DNA from 4 places in the Erwinia sp. BNK-24-b genome. Region 4 is predicted to be linked to each of the others. Evidence: predicted binding sites of a transcription regulator. Region 4 holds the regulator's gene; each other region holds the start of a gene.
The links. Region 4 encodes CRP, which controls carbon source genes, mostly activating them, when cyclic AMP is high. Its sites were predicted from a motif close to ATGTGANNNNNNTCACAT; they were not measured.
Positions count from the first base shown of each region.

Region 1 (4,548 bases), 1.1 Mb from region 4:
GCACAGCGATGAAAACCGCGAGCTGTCCGAGCTGATCTATACCCGCTTGAAAGAGAACGGTTTCATTAAGAACCGCACTATTTCCCAGCTTTTCGATCCGGAAAAAGGCATGTTCTTGCCGGATCGCTTTGTTAAAGGCACCTGCCCGAAATGTAAGTCGCCAGATCAGTACGGCGATAACTGTGAAGTGTGCAGCGCGACCTATAGCCCAACCGAGCTTATCGATCCAAAATCCGTGGTTTCCGGCGCGACGCCGGTGCTGCGCGACTCTGAGCACTTCTTCTTCGATCTGCCAGAGTTCAGCGCCATGCTGCAGGCCTGGACGCGTTCCGGCGCGCTGCAGGAGCAGGTTGCCAACAAGATGCAGGAGTGGTTTGAATCAGGACTGCAGCAGTGGGATATTTCCCGCGATGCGCCCTACTTCGGTTTTGAAATCCCTGGTGCGCCCGGCAAATATTTCTACGTCTGGCTGGATGCGCCAATCGGCTACATGGGCTCGTTTAAAAACCTGTGCGACAAGCGCGGCGACATCGATTTCGACGCCTTCTGGAAAAAAGATTCTGACGCCGAGCTGTATCACTTTATCGGTAAAGACATCGTTTACTTCCATAGCCTGTTCTGGCCGGCCATGCTGGAAGGCAGCAACTTCCGTAAACCGACCAACCTGTTTGTTCACGGCTACGTCACGGTAAACGGCGCGAAAATGTCAAAATCGCGCGGCACCTTTATTAAGGCCAGCACCTGGCTTAATCATCTGGATGCCGACAGCCTGCGCTACTACTACGCGGCCAAGCTTTCCTCACGCATCGACGACATTGACCTGAACCTGGAAGATTTCGTCCAGCGCGTGAATGCCGATATCGTCAATAAAGTGGTGAATCTGGCTTCCCGTAACGCCGGATTTATTAACAAGCGCTTTGACGGCAGGCTCTCTGCCGAACTGGCCGATCCTGCGCTTTATCAGTCATTCGTCGACGCTTCAGCCAGCATTGCGGATGCCTGGCAGAGCCGCGAGTTTGGCCGCGCCGTGCGTGAAATCATGGCGATGGCAGACGTGGCGAACCGCTACGTAGACGAACAGGCACCGTGGGTCGTGGCAAAGCAGGAAGGCCGCGACGCCGATCTGCAGGCTATCTGCTCAATGGGTATTAATATGTTCCGCGTGCTGATGACGTGGCTGAAGCCGGTGCTGCCGTCATTAAGCGAGCGCACCGAAGCTTTCCTGAACCAGGAACTGCGCTGGGACGGCATTGAGCAGCCGCTGTTGGATCACTCTATTTCTGCATTTAAAGCGCTTTACAGCCGCGTAGAAATGGACAAGGTGAACGCGCTGATCGAGGCTTCAAAAGAAGATGCCGCAGCGGCGAACAAACCAGCCGTCACTGGCCCACTGGCGGACGCTCCTGTTGCTGATACCATCACTTTTGATGATTTCGCTAAGGTAGATATGCGTATTGCCCTGATCCAGAACGCCGAGTTTGTAGAGGGATCGGATAAGCTGCTGCGCCTGACGCTGGATCTGGGCGGCGAAACGCGTAACATTTTCTCCGGCATCCGTACCGCCTATCCCGATCCGTCAGTGCTGATTGGCCGCATGACGATGATGGTGGCCAACCTGGCACCGCGTAAGATGCGCTTTGGCATTTCGGAAGGCATGGTGATGGCGGCAGGCCCTGGCGGCAAGGATATCTTCCTGCTCAGCCCGGACAGCGGCGCGCAGCCCGGCATGCAGGTAAAATAATACAGGCTGGCGGGCGAAATTTTCGCCCGCTTTATTGTTGCCTGGCCCGCTGTTACGGGTAGCCCGCTTATTCTTTTAATCGTATGATTAACGCGCTGAAAAACAGGAGCTTATCATGCGTACCGCACTGTTAGCCGTCTGGCGCTACCTGCGCGCTTTTTTGATTATCTATCTCTGCCTCTATGCCGGAAACGCGCTTGCCGCACTGCTTCCTTTTGCCGTACCGGGCAGTATTATCGGCATGCTCATTCTGTTTTTCCTGATGGCTTTCCAACTGCTGCCGCCCGACTGGGTCAGACCCGGTAGCCTGTTGCTGATCCGCTATATGGCGCTGCTGTTTGTGCCGATAAGCGTCGGCGTAATGGGCTATACCGACGTGCTAAGCGCGCAGTTTGGCCCCATCGTGGTTTCCTGCGTGGTCAGTACTTTTATCGTGCTGCTAACCGTAGGCCTGGTTTCACATAAGCTGCATGGCAAGGTAAAGGGAGCGGCCGATGAGTGATGTATGGTGGTCGCTGCCGCTAACGCTGCTGGTCTTTTTCGGCGCGCGTCGGCTGGCGGCAAAGGTGAAAATATCGCTGCTGAATCCGCTGCTGATCTCTATGGCGGTAATTATTCCACTGCTGCTGCTAATGCAGATGCCTTACGCCCGCTACTTTCAGGGCAGCGCCATCCTCAACCAGCTGTTGCAACCCGCCGTGGTAGCGCTGGCGCTTCCGCTGTATGAACAGATGCACCAGATTCGGGCGCGCTGGAAATCGATTATCGGCGTCTGCTTTATCGGCAGCATGACGGCGATGATTTCCGGTACGGCTATCGCTTTGTGGATGGGCGCTACCCCGCAAATTGCCGCCACTATTATGCCCAAGTCGGTGACAACGCCTATTGCCATGGCGGTCTCGGCCACGCTGGGCGGCATTCCGGCCATTAGCGCCATTTGCGTGCTGATAGCGGGCGTGCTGGGCGCGGTATTTGGCCATATGCTGCTGAACCTGCTGAAAATTCGTAGCAAAGCCTCACGCGGGCTGGCAATTGGCAATGCTTCTCACGCGTTAGGCACGGCGCGCTGCTCGGAACTGGATTATCAGGAAGGGGCCTACAGCTCGCTGGCGCTGGTGATTTGCGGCATTATCACATCCTTGCTCGCGCCGCTTTTGTATCCGCTGATGATGCATTTATGGCGCTAAAACTTGCGATAAGTCGCGCATTTCACAGCTCTCTTTCATAAATTACATAATGTATGTGATTATAATCACATACATTACCGAACCCGCCCGCCAGAATAAGCGGCCGTTCACGAAAGAGAAGCCCCTATGCAATCACGTTTTCATACTGCTTTTGCCACCTTGCCAACCGTGTTGCAAGATGCGCTACAGCCCGTACTGGCCGACGATTTTCCGGCATTTTTTACGCCAGCGCAGATGGATGAAATCAGAGCGCAAACCGGCCTGGATAATCGTGAGCTGACCTTCGCGCTGCTCCCGCTGGCGGCAGCCTGTGCCGTTGCGCCGCTTTCCAGTTTCAACGTTGGCGCGCTGGCGCTGGGCAAAAGCGGTCATCTTTACTTTGGGGCCAATATGGAGTTCAGCGGCGCAACGATGCAGCAAACGGTGCATGCCGAGCAAAGCGCGGTTACACACGCCTGGCTGCGCGGCGAGCGGGCGCTGGAAGCCATCACCGTTAACTACACGCCATGCGGCCACTGCCGTCAGTTTATGAATGAACTGAACAGCGGTACGCATTTACGTATTCACCTGCCGGGACGCGAGCCGGCCACGCTGGGCGACTATCTGCCGGATGCTTTTGGCCCACGCGATTTGGCTATCAAAACGCTGCTGCTGGATGACGTTGACCACAATTTACTGATTAAAGGCGACGAGCTTTGCAAAGCCGCGCTGGAAGCCGCAAACCGCAGCCATGCACCTTATTCTCAGGCGCTAAGCGGCGTTGCGCTACAGATGGCCGATGGCGCTATCTTCGCAGGCAGCTATGCGGAAAACGCGGCTTTTAACCCGACGCTGCCGCCGCTACAGGCCGCGCTGATCCTGCTGAACATGGCCGGTTACGACGTGAAGCAAATTCAGCGCGCTGTTCTGGCAGAAGAACCGGATGCACGGGTGATTCAGCGTCAGGCGACGGCCGCGACTCTCCAGGCGCTCGGCTGTGCCAGCCTGCAAACTATTCCGTTAAGCTGACCGCTGGCGTTGCGTTTTTTGTTATTGAAAATTGAGGGCTTTTGTTATCAGCTGTTAACAAAAGCTGTACTTTCAGATGAATTATTTTAGGATTGGGCCACACCATTCCGATCCTGACGAGCATTAATGACATGGAACTCGACTACGAAAACAAGCGTTCACTCTATATCCCCTACGCTGGCCCTATCCTGCTGGAATTTCCGTTACTCAATAAAGGCAGCGCCTTCTCCGTTGAAGAGCGTAACGATTTCAACCTGAACGGCCTGCTGCCGGAAACGGTTGAAACCATTGAAGAGCAGGCCCAGCGCGCCTGGCGCCAGTTCCAGGATTTTAAAAACGCCAACGATAAGCACGTCTATCTGCGTAATATCCAGGACACCAACGAAACGCTGTTTTACCGCCTGCTGGACAATCATCTGGAAGAGATGATGCCGATTATCTACACCCCAACCGTCGGCGCGGCCTGTGAACACTTCTCAGAAATTTATCGTCGTGCGCGCGGGCTGTTTATCTCCTACCCTAACCGCGCCAGCATTGAAGATATGCTGCAAAACGCCACCAAGCAAAACGTGAAGGTTATCGTGGTGACGGATGGCGAACGCATCCTGGGCC
Region 1 covers NZ_CP179901.1:1,406,430-1,410,977, reverse strand. Annotated here, with positions in the region: gene metG (methionine--tRNA ligase) at 1-1,741, shown strand, start outside; gene ACMGGR_RS06400 (CidA/LrgA family protein) at 1,857-2,243, shown strand; gene ACMGGR_RS06395 (CidB/LrgB family autolysis modulator) at 2,236-2,928, shown strand; gene cdd (cytidine deaminase) at 3,055-3,936, shown strand; gene ACMGGR_RS06385 (NAD-dependent malic enzyme) at 4,068-4,548, shown strand, end outside.
Region 1: cdd (cytidine deaminase) is a predicted target of CRP. The motif match lies at 2,982-2,999, and genes of this name have one in related genera.

Region 2 (4,548 bases), 2.4 Mb from region 4:
GCCTGATATGAAGCTTTTTGCTGGTAACGCCACCCCGGAACTAGCACAACGTATTGCCAACCGCCTTTACACTAGCCTGGGCGACGCCGCCGTCGGTCGTTTCAGTGATGGTGAAGTGAGCGTACAAATCAATGAAAATGTACGCGGTGGTGATATTTTCATCATCCAGTCCACCTGCGCACCTACCAATGACAACCTGATGGAACTGGTTGTGATGGTGGATGCCCTGCGCCGCGCTTCCGCTGGTCGTATTACCGCTGTTATTCCTTACTTTGGCTATGCCCGCCAGGATCGCCGCGTGCGTTCTGCCCGCGTGCCGATTACCGCCAAAGTTGTTGCAGATTTCCTGTCAAGCGTCGGCGTTGACCGCGTTCTGACTGTCGATCTGCATGCTGAACAGATTCAGGGCTTCTTTGATGTCCCGGTTGATAACGTCTTCGGCAGCCCGATCCTGCTGGAAGATATGCTGCAAATTGGTCTGGAAAACCCTATCGTGGTTTCTCCGGACATCGGCGGCGTGGTGCGTGCTCGCGCTATCGCCAAGCTGCTGAACGATACCGATATGGCTATCATCGACAAGCGTCGTCCGCGCGCCAACGTTTCTCAGGTGATGCACATCATCGGTGACGTGGCGGGTCGTGACTGCGTGCTGGTTGATGACATGATCGATACCGGCGGTACGCTGTGTAAAGCTGCTGAGGCGCTGAAGGAGCGTGGTGCGAAGCGCGTATTTGCTTACGCCACTCACCCGATTTTCTCTGGCAACGCGGTAGAAAACCTGCGTCATTCCGTGATTGATGAAGTGGTGGTTTGCGACACCATTCCTCTGCCGGAAGAGATCAAAGCGCTGCCAAACGTGCGTACCCTGACGCTCTCCGGCATGCTGGCTGAGGCAATCCGCCGCATCAGCAACGAAGAGTCTATCTCGGCAATGTTTGAGCATTAATCGGCGGGCGCTGACTGTTCAGCGCCCTGTCGTCAGCTTCCCGCTAGTGTTGGGGCGCTGAACAGAAAGCGGGACGGCTAACACCGTCCCGCTTTTTTTGGCTTTGCTATTCGTGCAGCTTATTACTGGTGATGACCATGATCTGACGCTCTGCGGCAGCGCTTGTCACCGTAGTGACGTACCCAATAATAGTGATCCGTAATCTTTTCTCGTCCGCTAAGACGCGCGCCTATCAGCCACATCAGCGCGCCGATAAAGATGCCAAAAATTGCGGCATTGGCCAGAACTTGCGGCAGATGAAGCTGCGGCAGCTGGTTAAGTACCGCATAGCCGATCCCTGCTATCACTATTGCCAGACCGAGCACCATCAGTGCGTTACCGGTTAAACTGACATGTTTACGTCTCATTTGTCACCTCCAGAAGTCAATGCCGTCCGTGCGGTTAGTACCATAAGTTTATGCAATGACTTAACGCTTCGTTGCGGAACAGATCACATTTACTGCTAAAAGTCTGACAAATCTTTACGCGCAGCAGATTGATTTTTCTATCGAAAACGTATTATCACGCCGGTGAACTATTGTGACCTCGCGCGCAGTTTTGAGTTCTGCTGCCGCTCTTAGTACACTAGCCGCCTTCCCTGTGGATCCCTTTAGGAAAACAAACAAGTGAGCAGCATTAAACTGATTGTCGGTCTGGCCAATCCCGGCGCGGAATATGCCGCTACGCGCCATAACGCGGGCGCGTGGTACGTCGATTTACTGGCTGAACGTCACAATCAGTCGTTAAAAGAAGAGAGTAAATTTTACGGTTATACCGCTCGTTTAAATATTGGCGGCGAAGACGTCAGGCTGCTGGTGCCCACCACCTTTATGAATCTGAGCGGCAAAGCGGTGGCTGCAATGGCAACCTTCTATCGGATTGCGCCAGAGGAGATTCTGGTGGCGCATGATGAGCTAGACCTGCCGCCGGGCGTGGCAAAATTTAAACAGGGCGGCGGCCACGGAGGCCATAACGGCCTGAAAGATATTATCAGCAAGCTGGGTAACAACCTGAACTTTCACCGTCTGCGTATCGGCATCGGTCATCCCGGCGACCGCAACAAGGTGGTTGGCTTTGTGCTGGGTAAACCTCAGGCAGCAGAGCAGACGCTGATTGATAACGCGGTGGACGAAGCGGCGCGCTGTACCGAAGTCTGGCTGAAAGAAGATCGGTTAAAAGCGATGAATCGGCTGCATAGCTTTAAGGGTTAGGCCTGCTCTGGTGCGAAAATTTTAATACCAGTGTAATAAAACTTTTTCCGGAGCCGCCTGTTGGTTTATCACTGATAAATCAACAGGCTTATTATTAGCAAATTCGAAAATTTTAATACGATGATTGGGCATATTTAGGGGTTGGTTATCATACCTTTCTAAATCAGCAATGCTTTTCAGTTTCTAAGAAAATATAAACACAACATCCTAGTCATTACTCAAAATTACCCTTTTGCCTAAAAAAACCTGCAAGATCACAGAAACTCATTAGTAAATACATTATTTTTAACCCGCATTTATAATGCTTGTTCATTATTATTTTTATTGAAGAAATATTAATAAGCTATACGAAAAGGGATATTAAACGAAAGAGAGGGCGAAATCATGTCGGGTTTTAATTATGGTGGTAGTCCAGGTGATGGCACTTACGGCCAATGTTTCCATATTTACGAAGAAAGATCGCCACTCCCCAGTAACTATTGCGTGTGGTAATCCAACTAAATATAATGAATAAAAATCCATAATTAATTTAGTGACATCAAGGCCGTAGGGTTCGGTGCATCTATGCTTACTGCACATGTATTTAGTATTATGCTTAGCACCTCACCTGGTATTTTTGGTTTTGCACTGATGCTGGCAATAATAAGTGCATTAATCACGGATGAAAAGGTTGAAAAAGTAAACAAATTACTGGGGATATGATTTTTTAAAGGTCATCTTCAGGATGACCTTTTTTTAATAGTAAATGCAATATATAAATCAGGCCAACAGGCACCGCTATAACAAAGCACAAAATATAATAAAAAATGTATAAAGTGCTTTTTTGAGGAATATCAATAAAAACACCTTTATGCCAAAAATCTTCAGGGACCAGGTAAAGCGCAACGTTTTCCATTGCTTTTTTAGCAAAAGGGAAAAGCAAAAAACTTATCACAGATGCAGCTAAAATACCTAAAAAGACAGGACTTCTGTTATCGCGCCATATAATATAGCTTGAAATTAAACATAACAGCCCAAAGAGCAAGTTTTTGAAATAGTACTTTAGCGTCATTATAAACATCCTTTTATCAAGCCATTCCACCATTGCGCTGCAATCATAAGCTTACTACTAAATCTAAAAAATCATTATTCAACATATCAGTTTGAAAGAAAATAGCCATGGCTCACATTATTTAACAACACAGGTAAAAAGTGCTCGCGACTAACACGCAGTTAATGTACCGATGAATATATCGCCACCCAGGGCCTTGACAAGATCAAACTGCATACGGGTAGATTTGGTGACTCAGATGCCAATAAAATTATGGTCGATCGCCTTGAGAAAATTTTAAAAAGCCAACTTGAGGCAACAGATATCGACAAGCGATTTTATACACATGAAATTCGGGAACTGGAGAGATATCGGGCTTTAGGTGTACCTGATGGCGTTAAAGATGAGGATGTCTGGAATAATGCCCATACTGCTACGCTTGAAGATTATAAAGTAGATGAAAAAACGCAACCTTTGTATATGCCAGAAGCAATAGAGGCACAAAACAAGCAGGAAGAGAGGGAATACCAATGGTTGATATTAAAAGTATGGTCGAGAATGAAAGCGTTGAAGATGTAGTCTTGTTCCTGGCCCCTCGGCTTGACTACTCGCGTATCGACAGTTGGTTTGTAAGATATAAATTTGATGTTATTGCGAACGGTTTACTTATCCGAACCTTTAAGAAACTGTTGAATGGAAAAAAATTTTATAAGGATGAGACGGTTAAGATTTTCAAAGGCCGCAACTGGGAAGCCCCACAGTTTGTAGTCGATAAAAAATATGGCATAACACGACGTTAGATAATCCCATAAAGCAAGCGCCCGAATCTTACCGAATTATGGGCGCTACTGGTTTTAGCTACCGGTTTTAGCCAGCAAGCAATCTCACACCGTGCAAAAAGCCTGCTAGTCAGGTCAGTGAATACAGGCGTCTGCCGTTACCAACAACAGACGCCTTCTGCATTAAGGTCCTTCCGTGCCGTCCAGTGCATCCAGCGCCATAGATTCAGCAAAATAGCCCTGCACGCCCCAGACCTTACTGGCCGCCAGCTTTTCCAGCTGGCCTTCGCTTTCGACGCCCGCCACCAATACGCGGTTGGTGTAACGATGAATATGGGCAATCAATACGTTGAAGAAAGGCTTGCTGATGTTATCCAGATAGAACTGGCGATCCAGCTTGACGACTTCGAACATCTTCGACTGAAGCGCATTAAGGTTAGCGTCGCCCGCCCCCAGGTCGTCCAGCCATAAAATGTTCAGCTGATCGATTAGCGCACGCAACAGGGGGTTATTCGGCCCGTCGTGCAGATTAGGGAAATCTTC
Region 2 covers NZ_CP179901.1:2,632,451-2,636,998, forward strand. Annotated here, with positions in the region: gene prs (ribose-phosphate diphosphokinase) at 1-946, shown strand, start outside; gene ychH (stress-induced protein YchH) at 1,069-1,353, opposite strand; gene pth (aminoacyl-tRNA hydrolase) at 1,612-2,196, shown strand; gene ACMGGR_RS11860 (colicin-like pore-forming protein) at 2,734-2,898, shown strand; gene ACMGGR_RS11865 (colicin E1 family microcin immunity protein) at 2,903-3,247, opposite strand; partial or broken gene ACMGGR_RS11870 (hypothetical protein) at 3,428-3,805, shown strand; gene ACMGGR_RS11875 (EAL domain-containing protein) at 4,189-4,548, opposite strand, start outside.
Region 2: pth (aminoacyl-tRNA hydrolase) is a predicted target of CRP. The motif match lies at 1,425-1,442, and genes of this name have one in related genera.

Region 3 (4,548 bases), 1.7 Mb from region 4:
TGTTGCATTCGAAGACTCCGTTATTGTCAGGTGAGCGATGATTTGTTTGCTAAGTTATACAAAAAATCGAAAGCTGTACAGGTTTATTTGGCGAAAACCTGAGCCGCTTTCCGCGCTTTACGAAGCAGGTATGAGAGATAGCTCTGTTTGCTGTGATCTTTCTTGAGGGAGACAGGGGCTAATCTACACCGTGCCGTGGCTCATTATGTCATACATAATTATTTGATATTAAAGCTGTACCACTGGCTGGATGCTGTGCGGACTGCGTATAGCGGAGTGACGAGGTGTATTGAATCAGTTTTAGCGAAAACACACTTTTATTAAAGAGCCTATAAAAGTGTGTTTTGCATGATAAAAGCGCTTTTCCGATTTAACGTGCTGCGGTGATTACTTTTCGTCCTGCGGCATCAGGCGATAGATATATACGCCGCTAAGCAAGGTAAAGAGCAGCGTCAGGACGGTTAAGCCAAATACCTTAAAGTTAACCCAGACTTCCTGAGGCAGCCAAAAAGCCACGTAAATATTGGCGAGGCCGCAGGCAAAGAAGAACAGTGCCCAGGCGACGTTCAGACGACGCCAGGCGGCATCCGGCAGCGTCAGCTCTTTACCCAGCATGCTTTGAATCAGCGTCTGCTTCATCCAGAACTGGCTGAACAGCAGCGCGCCAGCAAACAGCGTATAGATTACCGTGACCTTCCACTTAATAAATTCGTCGTTATGGAAAACCAGCGTTAGCGTGCCGAAAACGGCGACCAGTACAAAGGTCACAATGGTCATTTTTTCCAGCTTGCGATACAGGAACCAGCTGGCCACCAGTGCCAGCGCAGTAGCCGCGATCAGCGCGCCCGAAGCGACATAAATATCGTAAAGCTTATAAAAGACAAAAAAGACCACGAGGGGAAGAAAATCAAGTAACTGCTTCATAGAGGTTTCCGGTTATCAGGCCAGTAGGGGCTGCACGCCAGCAGGCGTGCAGCGACTGATTAACGTAACAGCATATAAAGGCGATAGAGATAGATAATCAGTATCGCCGAAAACAGGTTGCTCAGCGCGTTCATCAGCACGGAGGCGACGTTAGCGGGCAGCACGGTCAGCGACGAAGCCAGCAGCAGCACCGCCATTTTTGCCAGCAGCCACACGGCAATAGCCGGGGCCACGACCTTAACCTGACTCCAGACCAGGCGCGTACTGGCGCGCATGGCGGCAAAAGCGCCCACGTTTTCTTTCGCCTGAATAATTGGCGACATTGCCAGCACGGTGGCGAGAATAAAGCCCGGAGCGACCAGCGCCATAAAGCCCAGCTGCACAATCAGCGTCATAAAAAATACCAGTATCAGCAGACGGGGCAGAGAGGGTGCAGCAACGCCGATAGCGCGTAGCGCGCTAACGCGTTCGCCAGCGGAAACCATCGGGATCAGGCTAAGCATCGCACCTGCCAGTAGCGTATTGCCTACCAGCGAGGCAAAGGTGCCAGCGGCAGAAGCGTGTAGCAGAACACGCTGCTGTTCCGGCGTTAGCGTTCGCACCCATTCCAGCAGGCTCATCGAGGCGTCGTCTTTACCCGCGAGCGTGGCCATATCGGGTGTTAAAGCATGGCCGATTAAAACAGTAATAAATGAGGTCAGCAAAGCGATCAGCACAATAGTAATCAGCTGATGGCGAAAAAAATTTCCCGTGTCACGGTATAACGAAGCCGCCGTGAATGACATGTACACTCCTTGAGAGCCGAATTTAGCGATCCGGCGATTGTACATGGTCTTAAGCCAACCTGGCACCCCGACTTACACAACTTTCCGTTTGGCTAAGATGCAATCCGTTATCGCTGGTCATCGCCGTCTTCCTTCTTTGTACCGCTAGCTTAGTGCAGGTAACCCATCATGCTTTTGTTGGGCCGCTCTCGCGTTGACCGCGGCCTGCCAGACAGTACCCGCTTTAAATTACATCACTTTTGTTAATGTAATTAACATATTTTGATCCAGATCAATTTTTGCTGAATTTACTGCCGCTTTCGCTTTTATTAGGGTGATCTTTATGAAAATAAAGCTAAAATCTTCGCGTTAAAAAAAAGAAGACAACATTGCGCATCTTTCACCTGACAAAGGAGTGGTTATGAAAATTTCAGTATTAGCGTTATTGGTGGCGGCCTGTGCGCCGGTAGTGGCATCTGCACATCAGGCCGACGATTTCTTTATGCGTGCCGGTTCTGCAACGGTGCGTCCTACCGGCGGTTCCGATAACGTACTGGGGTTAGGCGAGTTTGATATCGATAACAATACCCAGCTGGGACTGACTTTTACCTATATGCTGACCGATAACGTCGGCGTCGAGCTGCTGGGCGCAACGCCGTTTCGCCATAAGGTCGGGTTAGCTTCTACCGGGACGCTGGCGACCGTTCATCAGCTACCGCCAACGCTGATGGCACAATGGTACTTTATGGGAAATAACAGCAAGCTCCAGCCTTATGCAGGCATCGGCGTCAACTACACGATGTTTTACGACACGGATTTCAACCAGACCGGGCGTGATGCGGGTCTGAGCAATCTCAGCGTAAAAAACAGCTGGGGCGTGGCGGGTCAGGTGGGGCTGGACTATCAGCTGTCGCCACAGTGGATGCTGAACGCCTCCCTGTGGTACATGGATATTGACACCAAAGTCCGCTTTGATGCCGCAGGCGCGGGACGACAGAGTATCGATACCCACATTAATCCCTTTGTCTTCTTCTTCGGGGCTGGTTACCGCTTCTGATCTGTAATACACAGCAAAAAGGCGCATCCGCGCCCTGACAACGGTAAAGTCGCGATCTCTGAAATGCCGACCAGCTGGCAACTGAAGCCAGCAGCTGGACTTTAAAAAACGGGAGAAGTTTCTCCACCCGCATTTTCCCGTTTTTCAGTAATAACTCACGCAGTTTTAATCTATTTCAGCGCATCCTCAGCTCATGCCCCATGAGGTCAACTCATTTCAAAAATTAATAAAAATTGTTTTCTTTTTGTTCACCTGAGCGGATAATACGCAAAACTTACACAGTCTTTACATTATTTGAACTATTTATTCAGTGAGATGGCGCCTTTAACAGGGTTTGAGTTTACTGAGCCTGGGAGGCTCAGTTGTATTAATGGTAAACCGCGCTTTTCATTTCCCGCTGCCATCTGTTTAAAACAGGCAAGGACGCCAGATGCTAAAAGATCAAAACTGCACTCGTTCCCCTTCGTCCACTCAGCAACCGGATACGGGATTGCTTTGCCTGGCAATGATTGCCAGATTTCACAATATAGCCCTGTCAGTCGAACAGCTCGCGCATGAGTTCTCTGCCGCAGAGCAAGGTGTCACCCTGCAAGAGCTGCTGCTGGCTGCCCGTAAATCGGGGCTGAAGGCCCGGGCAGTTCATACCAGCATTGCCAGGCTTCAGCACTCGCCATTGCCTGCCATTGCTATTGATCGTGATGGAACGTTTTTCATCCTCGCCAGGGTGGATAAGGAGCGGGCCCTGATCCAGGATCCTCGTTCAGCGCGTCCCGAAGTTATCGGATTTGATGAACTTGAGCGACGCTGGGCCGGACAACTGGTTCTTGTGCGTTCCAGTAACGCAATTTCCGGTGAGTCCTCACGTTTTGACTTCACCTGGTTTGTCCCGGCGATCGTCAAATACCGCAAGCTGTTAGGGGAGGTTTTACTGGGATCTTTTGTCCTGCAGCTGTTTGCCCTGGTCACACCCTTGTTCTTTCAGGTGGTTATGGACAAAGTCCTGGTACACCACGGTCTCACCACGCTGGATGTTATCGCCGCCGGACTGCTGGGCATCATGCTGTTTGAATCCCTCCTGAGCGGCTTACGCAGTTATGTATTTATCCATACGACCAGCCGAATTGATGTGGAGTTGGGCTCTGGCCTGTTCCGGCATCTGATCAATCTGCCGCTGGCTTATTTTCAGGTAAGGCGAGTTGGTGATTCTGTTGCCCGCGTACGCGAGCTGGAAAATATCCGCAGTTTCCTTACTGGTAACGCCATCACCTTACTGCTTGATGTGCTTTTTTCGCTGGTCTTTATCCTTGTGATGCTCTGTTACAGCGGCTGGCTGACTTTAGTTGTGTTGGTGTCATTGCCGCTCTATGTATTGATCTCAGTGCTGATCACGCCTCTGTTGCGCAGGCGATTACAGGAAAGTTTTACACGTGGTGCCGAGAATCAGGCATTTCTTGTCGAAACGATCAATGGTATCGACACCCTGAAATCAATGGCTGTGGAACCGCAGGTCGTTCGCCAGTGGGATAATCAAATGGCGGCTTATGTTGCCGCAGGATTTAAAACCCAGACCTTGTCCACTGTTGCCAATGAAAGCGTCTCTTTGATTGGCAAACTGGTGACGGTCGCTACTTTGTGGATTGGCGCCCGTCTGGTGATCGAGGGGGAGTTGTCGGTCGGGGAATTAATTGCATTTAATATGCTGGCTGGCCGTGTCAGCGGCCCAATCATGCGGCTGGCGCAACTGTGGACCAGCTTTCAGCAAACCGGTGTTTCTATACAGCGTCTGGGTGACATTCTTAATTC
Region 3 covers NZ_CP179901.1:1,962,471-1,967,018, forward strand. Annotated here, with positions in the region: gene ycgZ (regulatory protein YcgZ) at 1-8, opposite strand, end outside; gene ACMGGR_RS08795 (septation protein A) at 388-924, opposite strand; gene ACMGGR_RS08800 (YciC family protein) at 984-1,709, opposite strand; gene ompW (outer membrane protein OmpW) at 2,110-2,745, shown strand; gene ACMGGR_RS08810 (type I secretion system permease/ATPase) at 3,176-4,548, shown strand, end outside.
Region 3: ompW (outer membrane protein OmpW) is a predicted target of CRP. The motif match lies at 1,969-1,986, and genes of this name have one in related genera.

Region 4 (4,548 bases):
CGGCGCTGAAGCCGCAGCATGCGGGCAAAGCACGCGATTTCCTGAACGCTGCTGCGGCAGAAGGCGTGATGATCCTCAACGCCGGCACGGATGTTATCCGTTTCGCGCCTTCTCTGGTGATTGAACCGGCCGATATTGAAGAAGGGATGAATCGCTTTGCCACCGCAGTGAAAAAGCTGCTGGCTTAAGACGAATAGCCGGAGGCTGAACACCTCCGGCTATTGCTCAGGCGGATTTTCTCAGATGGCGCGACAGCCAGCGTCCATGATGAGGTCGATTGCTCCACGCCAGCGATGAGATAGTGTGCATCACGCCCAGGTGGCTCAAAATCCTTTTTACATGCCTTTCCAGAACCGTTACCGCTCCCTGATGAAACTCAATCTGCGCATCCAGCACGTTGCTGTCAGAGCTGGGGCCATCATATTCCAGCCGCTGCTGGCAGCGCTGTAGGGCCACTTCGCAGGTCTGTAAATAGCGCTCGGCAAGCTGTGGCGTCAGCATGGTATGTTCGCGTGCCAGGATGGTCATCGCATTAATGTGTTCAACAATGAACTGGCTGTGCGTTACCCACAGTTTCATATCGGCCAGATAGCTGGCGTTAAATCCCGGTTCCTGCATCGCCTGATTTAGCGAGTTAAACAGCGCATTGTGCGCCTGATTAACCCGCATGCGTTGCCATGCCAGCTTTTGCGGATCCTGTTCGTTGCCCAGCAGCTGCCGTAAAGCTTCCTGATAGGTTTCCAGCGCGTCGTGGGCGTTCTGTCGCAGCAGGCCGCTCTGCCACTGCGGCCAGAGCCAGACCATGCCGCCGAAGGCGATCAGGCAACCCATCAGCGTATCCAGCAGGCGCGGCAGTAGAAAATCGGCACCGTTCAGCGCCAGCAGCTGCAGTGAATAGACCGCCGTGACGGTAAAGCCAATCATCGCCAGGCCGTAAAATTTACGAATAACCAGATAGCCAGCCAGCGTCAGCGTTAGCATCACCAGCAGCACGGCCGATTCCGGCACCTGAAACCGTAGCGTCAGGGCGGCGATAACCAGTCCGGCAAGCGTGCCCAGCGCACGGTGCTGGATCCTTACCCTGGTCGCGCTGTAGCCGTTCTGGCTGACGAACATCACCGTCATCAGTATCCAGTAGGGCTTGGGCAGATTAAAGAACAGGGCCAGCGAACTGGCGAAAGCGAGCATCACGGCAAATCTGGCTGCGGTACGCAGCGCCGCGGACTTCAGGGACAGATAGCTTTTAATAGCGGGCAGCAGCGGCAGCCGTTTTTGCCTGTCGGCCATTAAATCGCGCTGATAGAGCGGCCGCTGGGTTCGTAACACGCGGGCGATGCGGTTAAAGTGATAAGCGCAAAAATTACCCACCGGATTGGCAGGATGCTGACGGGCGATTTTTTCCAGCGCCCGCAGCTGTTTCTCCATGCTGAAACGCTCAGGTAGCTGGTGATACAGGATATTATCAGCAAGCTCCCGCAAACGGGCGGCGATGGTCAGCGCATTCCAGCGGATCACGGCTTCAGCATGACTTTGTTCGACCAGCTTCTGCACCTCTTCCGGCTGGTGCAGGCTGACGGCGATATGCTCCTGCAAATCCAGCGCTACCTGGAAAGCACGGGTCAGCCGTTTGTGATGATTGTCATTGCTGGCGGAGAGCATGTGCATCTGCTGATAGCAGGTGGTAATCAGATCGACCGCCTTTTGCTGACGAGCCAGCAGCGGCGGCAGCGCTTTTTCCGGGTCGGTCAGTTTGGTGAGCAGCGTATATTTGGCTTCGCAATAGTCAGCCAGCTCGCGGTAAAGCAGGCTCAGCGTTTCCCGCATCGGCTGCTCTTTCCACAGCCAGAACCAGAACCAGTTAAAAACGCCGTACCAGACGGTGCCCAGGATATAGAGCGAAGGCGGCTCCCAGATCGGCATGCGTCCCGCAAGGCTGAGGGTAAAAATCCCGGCAATTAAGGCGCCGGGCAGCAGTCTGCCGTGTAGCGGGCTGATTTCGCCGGTCACGCCCAGCAGCAGCGCCATAAAAAACAGGATAGCGGGCAACGGAACGGCATGCTCGCCCAGATACTGCACCAGGAAACTGCTGAGGGCGAACAGGCCCCCGCCGATAAGCAGGCGCTTAAAGAAGCGTTTGTGCGGCGTGTCCAGACCGGCAATATTGCAGCAGGCAGGCACCAGCGAGAAGAGAAGGCCATTTTGCAGACTGCCCAGCAGCCAGCCAACGGTCACGGGCAGGCACAGCACCAGCGTCTGGCGCAGCGCGTAGTTAACTTCGGGATGATAGATGAGTCGGCGCCACATAATCTGGATCTGCTAAAAAGGCGCAATAGCGATATTGCGCCTTACTCTCAGAACGGCTTAGCGTGTGCCGTAGACAACGATAGTTTTACCGTGAGCGGAGATCAGATTTTGATCTTCCAGCATCTTCAGGATACGCCCAACGGTTTCACGCGAGCAGCCAACGATTTGACCAATTTCCTGACGGGTAATCTTAATCTGCATGCCGTCCGGATGGGTCATGGCGTCCGGCTGCTTAGCCAGGTTTAGCAGGGTTTGCGCGATGCGACCTGTCACATCGAGGAAAGCTAAATTGCCCACTTTCTCTGAGGTTACCTGCAGGCGACGCGCCATCTGTGAGGAAAGACGCATCAGGATATCAGGGTTGACCTGAATCAGCTGGCGGAACTTTTTATAAGAGATTTCAGCCACTTCACAGGCAGTTTTCGCTCGTACCCAGGCGCTGCGCTCCTGGCCTTCTTCAAACAGGCCAAGCTCGCCAATAAAGTCGCCCTGATTGAGGTAGGAAAGGATCATCTCTTTGCCTTCTTCATCCTTGATCAACACCGCTACCGCGCCTTTGACGATGTAGTAAAGGGTTTCTGCTTTCTCACCCTGGTGGATCAGCGTACTTTTGGATGGATACTTATGAATATGGCAATGTGACAGGAACCATTCAAGTGTCGGGTCTGTTTGCGGTTTGCCGAGAACCATTCGCTGTTATCCTCTGTTGTTATCGTGCCTAAATACAGGGGCAGAGTTCCCTGACAGGCGTTGAAATAGTCAAGCGCTTCCCAATGCAGGAATTTTATTCGGCTCTCTGTTGAGTGCCGGGCTCGTTATGTCGTCCCGTTTCGTCTGGTTTGTAGAGTACTGACGAAATTCAGCTTTGTTTGTAGCACAGCTTTGCATGGGTGTCTTCTGTTGTCTCGCTTCAGCATAGCGGGAAATCTGCCCGATTGCCGTTTTAGTTATCAGAACATCTTCATAAGTTAACTAAATGAATTAGAGGAACTTGTTACACCGACAGCGACAACGCGGGCAGCAACATTCTCCATTTTGAGAGAATCCTTACCCCCGGGTAAGCATCAGCCGCCGCGCGCTTAAGCCGGAAGCGCTACTTAATTTTCTTGCCTTCAATCAGCCGCTTGACCAGCGGGCCCATGATCAGCTCCATCGCCAGACCCATTTTGCCGCCCGGCACCACCAGCGTATTGATATGGGAAATAAAAGCGCCCTGCAGCATCGCCAGCAGATAAGGGAAATCGATATTTTCCAGCGCCTGAAAATGGATCACGACAAAGCTTTCATCAAGCGAGGGAATACCACGCGCAGCGAAGGGATTGGAGGTATCCACCGTCGGCACGCGCTGAAAGTTGATATGGGTACGGGAGAACTGTGGCGTAATAAAGTTAATGTAATCTTCCATTGAGCGCACTACGGAGTCCATTACCGCCTCGCGCGAGTGCCCGCGTTCGCTGGTGTCGCGGATCATTTTTTGTATCCACTCCAGATTGACGATCGGCACCACGCCAACCAGCAGATCGACATGCTGCGAAACGTTATTCTGCGGCGTCACCACGCCGCCGTGCAGTCCTTCGTAAAACAGGACATCGGTAGGTTCCGGCAGCGGCTGCCACGGCGTAAACGTACCGGGAACCTGGTTCCACGGTACTGCCTCGTCGTAGGTATGCAGATATTTTCTGGACTGACCGCTGCCGCTGCGGCCATATTCCACAAAGGTCTGTTCCAGCAGGGAGAAGTCGTTGGCTTCAGGCCCAAAATAGCTGATATGGCGGCCCATATCCCGCGCTTTGCGGATCGCCATGTCCATTTCAGGCCGGGTATAGCGATGGAAGCTGTCGCCTTCCAGCTCGGCGGCGTGCAGGCCAAGCTGTTGAAATATTTTGCGAAAGGCCAGGCTGGTGGTGGTGGTGCCTGCGCCGCTGGAACCGGTTACGGCAATCACTGGATGTTTGGCGGACATAAGCATTTCCTGTGAGCGTTATTCCGCCATTGTTAGCACGTTTTATTGTTCGTTGTCATCTGTTGCCCGGTAGTGAGCCGGGCAACGGCGGCTTATTCGATAAAGGTAAGTGCGAATAATGGTTTAGCGGCCAGTGAAGTCAGATCTTTGTCTTCCGGGTAGTGGGTAAGCAAAGGGAAGAAGACGGCGCCGCCGATAATACTTCGTCCTTCGTGGCTTTGCGTATGCAATCCCCACATGTTCTGGTAAGTCATGGGAACAAGCTTGCCGTCGAGTTCGGT
Region 4 covers NZ_CP179901.1:268,554-273,101, forward strand. Annotated here, with positions in the region: gene argD (bifunctional acetylornithine/succinyldiaminopimelate transaminase) at 1-188, shown strand, start outside; gene ACMGGR_RS01180 (YccS/YhfK family putative transporter) at 226-2,304, opposite strand; gene crp (cAMP-activated global transcriptional regulator CRP) at 2,362-2,994, opposite strand; gene ACMGGR_RS01190 (phosphoribulokinase) at 3,398-4,267, opposite strand; gene ACMGGR_RS01195 (SH3 domain-containing protein) at 4,360-4,548, opposite strand, start outside.